Regions from separate parts of the Rhizobium sp. NLR8a genome, predicted to be linked through region 1. Evidence: predicted binding sites of a transcription regulator. Region 1 holds the regulator's gene; the other holds the start of a gene.
What was found. Region 1 encodes LexA, which represses DNA repair genes until DNA is damaged. Its sites were predicted from a motif close to TGTTCNNNNTGTGTTCNG; they were not measured.
Positions count from the first base shown of each region.

Region 2: the regulator LexA is predicted to act here: its motif matches at 1,831-1,848, upstream of uvrA (excinuclease ABC subunit UvrA).

Region 1 covers NZ_JABDWI010000007.1:207,564-211,677, reverse strand. The annotation lists gene kdsA (3-deoxy-8-phosphooctulonate synthase) at 1-318, opposite strand, end outside; gene HJC04_RS15340 (VOC family protein) at 315-1,211, opposite strand; gene lexA (transcriptional repressor LexA) at 1,407-2,126, shown strand; gene HJC04_RS15330 (ComEC/Rec2 family competence protein) at 2,107-4,114, opposite strand, start outside.
Region 2 covers NZ_JABDWI010000007.1:338,921-343,034, forward strand. The annotation lists gene uvrA (excinuclease ABC subunit UvrA) at 1-1,708, opposite strand, end outside; gene HJC04_RS15975 (single-stranded DNA-binding protein) at 1,991-2,506, shown strand; gene HJC04_RS15980 (MarC family protein) at 2,610-3,257, opposite strand; gene gyrA (DNA gyrase subunit A) at 3,494-4,114, shown strand, end outside.

The DNA.
Region 1 (4,114 bases):
GGCCGTATGGACGTCGGTTATGACCGGAAAGCCGAATTCCTTCTTGAGGTCGGCAAAGACCTCCATGCCCTTTTCCAGGCCGATGCCGCGCTCGGCCGAGAGCGAGGTGCGGTTGGCCTTGTCGAAGGAGCTTTTGTAGACAAGACCCATGCCAAGCTTTGCGCAAAGCTCCTTCAGCGTGCCGGCGACCATGAAGGCGTGGTCCCGGTTCTCCATCTGACAGGGGCCGGCAATCAGCGACAGGCGGGCGGTATTGGAAAAGGTGACCTGACCTTCGCCTTCGCCGATCCTGACTTCGGAATTCGTGTCGGTGCTCATCGTGTTTCCTCGAAGGCGAAGAGCGCACCCTGCCCGGGCGTAGACTTCACCAGAATGCGATTGTTCTTGCGCGTGAATGTGATCCCGTTAGCACCCAAATGCGCTTCTGTCACGGCAAGATCGGCGACGGTGAAGAGGATTACCCGGCCGCGCAGACCACGATCGGCGGATGAGACGGCAAGCTCGAAATAGGCCTCCAGCCCTTCGGGCGTCATCAGGCTGATCTTCGCATTTGATGCCGCGATATTCACGCCGAAACCGGTTTTCTCCGCCGCCGCCTGCCCTATCGCAAGCCCGACGAAGGCGGCGAATGCCGCCGGGTCCGGCGCACAAAGCGCGATCTCGGCAATGCCGATCACGCCATTGGCATGCGTCTCCAGCGCGGCGCGATCTGTCGGGAAGGAATTGATGCGCTGGCAGGTAAAGAGAAAGAAATCGGGTGCGCGCAGATCAGCTGCAAAGGCCAGCTTGAAGCTGCCGACGGTCTCCGAACCATCCGGCATCCGCATCGGCCGGCTGAATTGCAACATCTCGCCGGCGCTCGCGCCGTTGCTGACGAAGCGCTTATGATCGAGGCCGGCATCCTCGCTGAGGAAGGCCAGCGCAGACAATCCCTCCTCGCCGCAGCGGAAGCGGAAGGCGCGATTGCGGGCGATGAAGACATTGCCGTGGCGGGCCGCTGCCTCGCTCTCCTCGACGCTCGCCACGCCAAGCGGCTCCAGATAGGTCTTGTCGGCGAAAAAGACGCAGGCATTCTCCGTTCCGAAGGGATGGCGCCCATCGGCGGCGACGGTGAAACCGAGCTTGCCGAGCCTCTCACGCGCCAGATCGATATTGACCACCGGCAGCACGACGTGATCCAGCGGATGCGACTTGGCGGAATGCGCGTTCATGATATCCTCCTGAAAGGGGCAAAGATGTGCGACAGCCCCTCCCCGAATGCAAGCGATGTGCGCCAATCCCGTCGAATGAAATTAAAAATCTCGACGAGTTGGCCCGAAGTTTTACGGAAATTTAGCTACTTGCGGAACACATATGGAACATATAGTGTCTGTTCTGGATTTGTTTCAATCAGGGGTCTGACGTCGATGCTCACGCGCAAACAACAGGAGCTTCTCCTTTTCATTCATGAGCGCATGAAGGAATCCGGCGTCCCTCCCTCCTTCGACGAAATGAAGGATGCCCTGGATCTCGCCTCGAAATCCGGCATTCACCGCCTGATCACGGCGCTCGAGGAGCGCGGCTTCATTCGCCGCCTACCGAATCGCGCCCGGGCGCTTGAAGTGATCAAGCTTCCGGAGGCCTATAACCCCAGCCTGCAACAGCGCCGCGGTTTTTCGCCGAGCGTCATCGAGGGCAGCCTCGGCAAACCCCAGCCGGTCGCCGCCCCCGCTGCCGCAAAGCCGGTCGCCGACAACGGCAACTCTGTCTCCGTGCCGGTCATGGGAAGAATCGCCGCCGGCGTTCCGATCTCGGCGATCCAGAACAACACGCATGACATCGTCATTCCCGCGGACATGCTTGGCTCCGGTGAGCACTACGCGCTGGAGGTCAAGGGCGATTCGATGATCGACGCCGGCATCTTCGACGGCGACACCGTGATCATCCGCAACGGCAGCACCGCAAGTCCCGGCGACATCGTCGTTGCCCTCGTCGACGACGAGGAAGCAACGCTGAAACGCTTCCGCCGGAAGGGCGCCTCGATCGCGTTGGAAGCCGCCAACCCGGCTTACGAGACCCGGATTTTCGGGCCGGACCGCGTCAAGGTGCAGGGCAAGCTCGTCGGCCTCATTCGCCGTTATCACTGACAGCAGCCGGACCGGATTCGGTAAAACTGTCTTTGCGCCAATCATAGGCGCGATGGCGCATCCATGGCCGCGATAGCGCCTCGAATGCGGTTGCGACCTGCAGGCCGGCATCGGCGAAGCGCAATTCGACGGAACCGGTCCTGCGGAGCGTCTCGCCGGTGAAGAGCGTCCCGCCTGAACGGCAGCTGTTGAAACGCAGGCGGACCGAGGTCACGACGATATCGGCCGTATCGCAGGCCGGGCCGAGATAGGCGGCATTGTCGATGACGGTGACGATATGGCCATTGCCGAGTCGTGATGTGCACCACGCCTTCTTGACGCAGGAAAACCGGTTTGCTTCACCGCCTGCTGCGGCTGCCCGCATCGCTGCGCTCGCTTCGTTCTGCTGATCGCGGGAAAGCCTGACTCGGCGGTCTTCTCCTTCCGGCGGGATAGCCGGACCATCCAGCATCTTCGGTGGAACATGTGTCGGCAGGACCAGCGCTCGCTGCCACTGGTCGAAGATGAAATCCGGCGGGTTTTCACGGTTGGACGCGATTGCCTCAGCCGCAACGACCGCAACCAGACCACCATCCTCCGAAATCACCAGATCCGGCGGGCGGGGAGCCGGCAGCAGCAGTACGGTGAGTGTCGAGACGGCGATGATGGATGTGCCGACATGGCGCAGCCGGGTGCGCAGCAGCGTCAGCAGCAGAAAGCCTGCCACCGCCACTGCGAAATACCAGGCGGGCAAGCGGCCGATGCCGATATCGCCGCCCCAGCCGGACACCGTCTTGGCAACCGCAATCACCAGATCGAGGCCGAATCCGACCACCGTCCAGAGCGGAGCATCCAGCCCGAAGGGCATGAGCAGCATCGCCAGCAGCCCGGCCGGCATGACGATGAAGGAGATGATCGGCATCGTCGCAAGGTTTGCCGGCAGGCCGTAAGCCGTCAGGCGATGAAAATGCTCGATCGAAAACAGGGCGGTGGAAAAACCGCCGATCAGCGAGGTCAGGAAGACGCCGCCGAAGAAACCGGCGACGACAACCACCGGCCTGATGATCGGCAATTTCAGGAAAGCGTTTTCACGGACACGCCTGTCCTTCCACAGCTGATAGCCCGATACCAAAGCCAATGTCGCGGCAAAGGACATCTGAAAGCTCGGTCCCAATACTTCCGAAGGTGAAATGGCGATGATGATGAGCGCAGAGAGAACGACATTGCGCAGGCTGATCGACGGCCGATCGAAGAAGACGGCAATCAGCATGATGGTCATCATGATAAAAGCGCGCTCGGCCGAAACCCCGAAACCGGAGATCAGGTAATAGGCGGTGACGGCCATGAGCGCACCGGCGGCGGCGATCTTCTTTGTCGGATAGGCTTGGGCGACGCCGGGAAAGAGGCAGAGCAGCATGCGGAAGCCGACGAAGAAGATGCCGGCCGACAGCGCCATGTTGAGGCCCGAGATCGCGACGATATGGGCAAGGCCGGACTGGCGCAGCGCCTCCGTCGTCGTCTTCGAGATGGCGCGCCGTTCATCCGTCACCAGAGCAGCGGCAAAAGCGCCGGTATCGCCGGGCAGGATCGATCTTATGCGGTCGCCGATGCTGCTGCGCAGCCGGTAGAGCCATTCGAGCAGAGCGTCCGACGTCGAGCTGGCCGCCTGCGGGCCTGCCTCCAAGTCGAGTTTCTCCGGCGCACCATAGAAGAAACCGTTGGCACCGATGCCGTCGAAATAGGCACCGAAGGAGAAATCGTTGAGCGCGGGAAGTGCGGGGCCCGCCGGCGGTGTCAGCCGTGCCTTGCCGGTGATGATGTCGCCGATTTCGAAAGGCGCATCGGCGCCCCGGACGATCGCGGTGATGCGTCTCGGCGGCCGTTTCAGCTCCGGAGCCTCGGTGCCTGTGACGGCAAGAATGTAGCGCCAGCGCCCGCGGCCGTCCCCTTCCCGCCGTTCGACACGGCCGGTCACCGTCGTCGTCACGGATGAATCGAGGATCACCGTC
Region 2 (4,114 bases), 130 kb from region 1:
CGTCATGCTCGACGACGATCACGGTATTGCCGATATCGCGCAGGTGCTTCAGCGTGTCGAGCAATCGGGCATTGTCGCGCTGATGCAGGCCAATCGACGGCTCGTCGAGCACGTAAAGTACGCCCGTCAAGCCCGAGCCGATCTGCGAGGCGAGGCGGATGCGCTGGCTCTCGCCGCCCGACAGCGTGCCTGAATTGCGCGACAGGCTGAGATATTCCAGGCCGACATCGTTGAGGAATCGCAGCCGGTCGCGGATCTCCTTGAGGATCCGCACGGCAATCTCGTTCTGCTTGGCGTTGAAGGTCGCCGGTAGCGTTTCGAACCAGTCGCGGGCGACGCGGATCGACATCTCGGTCACTTCGCCGATATGCAGCCTGTTGATCTTCACCGCCAGCGCTTCCGGCTTCAGGCGATAGCCGTTGCAGGCCGGGCAGGGGGCGGCCGACATGAAGCGCTCGATATCCTCGCGCGCCCAGGCGGAATCCGTCTCCTTCCAGCGGCGCTCGAGATTGGTGATGATGCCCTCGAAGTTCTTGTGCGTCGTATAGGAACGGGCGCCGTCGGCGTAATGGAATTCGATCTTGTCGTCGGTGCCGTTGAGGATCACATCCTTGGCCTCGTCGGAAAGATCGTTCCAGCGGGTGCCGAGCTTGAAGCCGTAATGTTTGCCGAGCGCCTCCAGCGTCTGGTTGTAATAGGGCGAGGTCGACTTGGCCCAGGGGGCGATCGCCCCGTCGCGCAAGGTGCGCTCCGGTTCGGGCACGATCAGGTCCGGGTCGATCTTCTGCTGCGCGCCGAGACCATCGCAGGTCGGGCAGGCGCCGAAGGGGTTGTTGAACGAGAAGAGGCGGGGCTCGATTTCCGGAATGGTAAAGCCCGAGACCGGGCAGGCGAACTTCTCCGAAAACAACACGCGCTCATGCGTTTCGTTCAGCGACTTGTTGGCCGAGCCGCCGGCCGACGTTTCCTCCGGCGGCAGCGGCTTGTCGGCGAATTCGGCGACTGCCAGCCCGTCGGCGAGCTTCAGGCAGGTCTCCAGGCTGTCGGCCAGGCGCGCCGACACATCGGGGCGCATGACGATGCGGTCGACGACCACGTCGATGTCGTGCTTGTATTTCTTGTCGAGAACAGGCGCCTCGGCGATTTCGTAGAACTGGCCGTCGATCTTGACGCGCTGGAAGCCCTTCTTCATCAGCTCCGCCAGTTCCTTCTTGTATTCGCCCTTGCGGCCGCGCACGAGCGGCGCGAGAATATAAAGACGGGTGCCTTCGCCAAAAGCGAGGATGCGGTCGACCATCTGGCTGACGGTCTGGCTCTCGATCGGCAGGCCGGTCGCCGGCGAATAGGGAACGCCGACGCGGGCAAAGAGCAGGCGCATATAGTCATAGATCTCGGTGACGGTGCCGACCGTCGAGCGCGGGTTACGCGACGTGGTCTTCTGCTCGATCGAGATGGCAGGCGACAGCCCGTCGATCTGGTCGACATCGGGCTTCTGCATCATTTCGAGGAACTGCCGGGCATAGGCCGACAGGCTTTCGACATAGCGCCGCTGGCCCTCGGCGTAAATAGTGTCGAAGGCGAGCGAGGATTTGCCCGAGCCCGACAGACCGGTCATGACGATCAGCTTGTTGCGCGGCAGATCGAGATCGATGCTCTTCAGATTATGCTCGCGCGCGCCGCGGATGGAGATCGTCTTCAGTTCGCTCATCGTCTCTGCTTTGGTTTTCTGGATAACAGCCCTTATTTAGTGATGCCGGCGGGCGAGTCGAGGCTGAATATCCGGGAAGCTTCAAGGTTTTCGATTCTGTTGACAGGATCATACGGATAAACTAGAACAAATAAAGAACAAAATTCCTGATGAATGCATGCGGCTTTCTGATGGATAAACATGTGGATGAACGACCGTTTACGCGCATTGGCGGTCCGCGATGGTTTAAGGTGCGCTGATCGATTAACGCCGCCGGGCAGGGCGGCAGGCAGGGTGAGAAGCATGGCTGGTAGCGTGAACAAGGTAATTCTGGTTGGAAACGTGGGTGCAGATCCCGAAATCCGCCGCACTCAGGATGGCCGGCCGATCGCCAATCTCCGTATCGCGACCTCGGAGACCTGGCGCGACCGCAATTCCGGCGAACGCCGCGAAAAGACCGAATGGCACACTGTCGTCGTTTTCAACGAAGGCCTCTGCAAGGTCGTCGAGCAATATGTGAAGAAGGGCGCCAAGCTCTATATCGAAGGCCAGCTGCAGACCCGCAAATGGCAGGACCAGCAGGGCCAGGACCGTTATTCGACGGAAGTGGTGCTGCAGGGCTTCAATTCGACGCTGACCATGCTGGATGGACGCGGCGAGGGCGGCGGTGCGAGCTCCGGCTTCGGCGGCGGCCGCGGCGGCAGCAGCAACAATGATTACGGCGACGATTACGGAGCCCCGGCGTCGTCCTCATCGTCGAACCGCGGCGGTGGCGGAGGCAACTTCTCGCGCGATCTCGACGACGACATCCCGTTCTGATCGATCGCGGTTCCTGACTTTATAAGCAGCTGAGAGCATGGTGTCCTGAGCGGCACCATGCTCTCTCTGCTTTCCGACTGCAATTGCTTCAGTCGGCGCCTTGTCAGTGCGGCGTCGCGCTGATCAGATTGAGCGCCGATTTTGCCCCGTCGACGACGAATTGCGCCGCAAGCGCGGCGAGGATGACGCCGAGCAGCCGTGTCAGGATTGCCCGGCCGGTGACGCCAAGGAAACGGTCGAGCCGTTCGGCGACGAGCAGCATGACGAAGGTCAGCAGCAGATTGGCGGCAAGGACGCCGATCAGCTGCAACTTTCCGATCGAGGTCGCGAGCGTCCCGGCAAGCAGGATCGTCGCCGAGATCGCCCCAGGGCCGGCGATCAGCGGCAAGGCGAGGGGAAAGACGGCGACATTTTCGATATGATCCTTGGTGATCGCCACCTCGGTCGCCTTCTCCTTGCGGTCCTGCCGCTTCTCGAAGACCATTTCGAAGGCAATCCAGAAGAGCAGCAGCCCGCCGGCGATGCGGAAGGCGCCGATCGAGATGCCGAGCACGCCGAGCACGCCGGCGCCGAACAGCGCAAAGACCGCGAGGATGATGAAGGCGATCGTCGAACCGCGCAGCGCCACCTGCGTGCGCTGGGCTCTGCTCATGCCGGTTGTCAACCCCAAGAACAGCGGCGCCAGCCCTGGGGGATCGATGGTAACGAGAAGCGTCGTGAAGGCGTTGATCAATTGGTCGGCGCTTGCCATCGTCTCTCCCAAAGCCCATATGGGTGTGTGATTTACTGCGATTGTGAAGCTGGGATTTGGATTTGGCAAATGTGCCGCGGCGGCCTCGGCGGATTTGTCCGGTCCGGCCGCACAACTCCGGTGCTTTACCCTTTTTCGGCCGCAAAAGCCTGTTCAAAACGCGCTCAGAAATTGGCGCGGGAACAGGCTTTCCGCTATAAATCTTCAAGTGATTCTAGAAGAGATCGTGATCTGTTTTGACTGAGCAAACACCCCCCGGCGGCGGGAAGCTCCCGCCAGGCATCGAGCCCATCTCCATCATGGAGGAAATGCAGCGGTCGTATCTCGATTACGCCATGAGCGTCATCGTCAGCCGCGCGTTGCCCGACGTGCGCGACGGCCTGAAGCCCGTGCACCGGCGCATCCTCTACGGCATGTCCGAGCTCGGCATCGACTGGAACAAGAAATACGTCAAATGCGCCCGCGTTACCGGCGACGTGATGGGTAAATACCATCCGCACGGCAACGCTGCGATCTATGATGCGCTCGCCCGCATGGCGCAGCCCTGGTCGCTCAGGCTGCCGCTGATCGACGGTCAGGGCAATTTCGGCTCCGTCGACGGCGATCCGCCGGCGGCCGAACGATACACCGAGTGCCGCCTGGAAAAGGCTGCTCATTCGCTGCTCGACGATCTCGACAAGGAAACCGTCGATTTCCGCGACAACTATGACGGCACGCTCTCTGAGCCGGTCGTGGTTCCCGCCAAGTTCCCGAACCTGCTCGTCAACGGCGCCGGCGGCATCGCCGTCGGCATGGCCACCAATATTCCGCCGCACAACCTCTCCGAAGTGATCGACGGCTGCATCGCGCTGATCAAC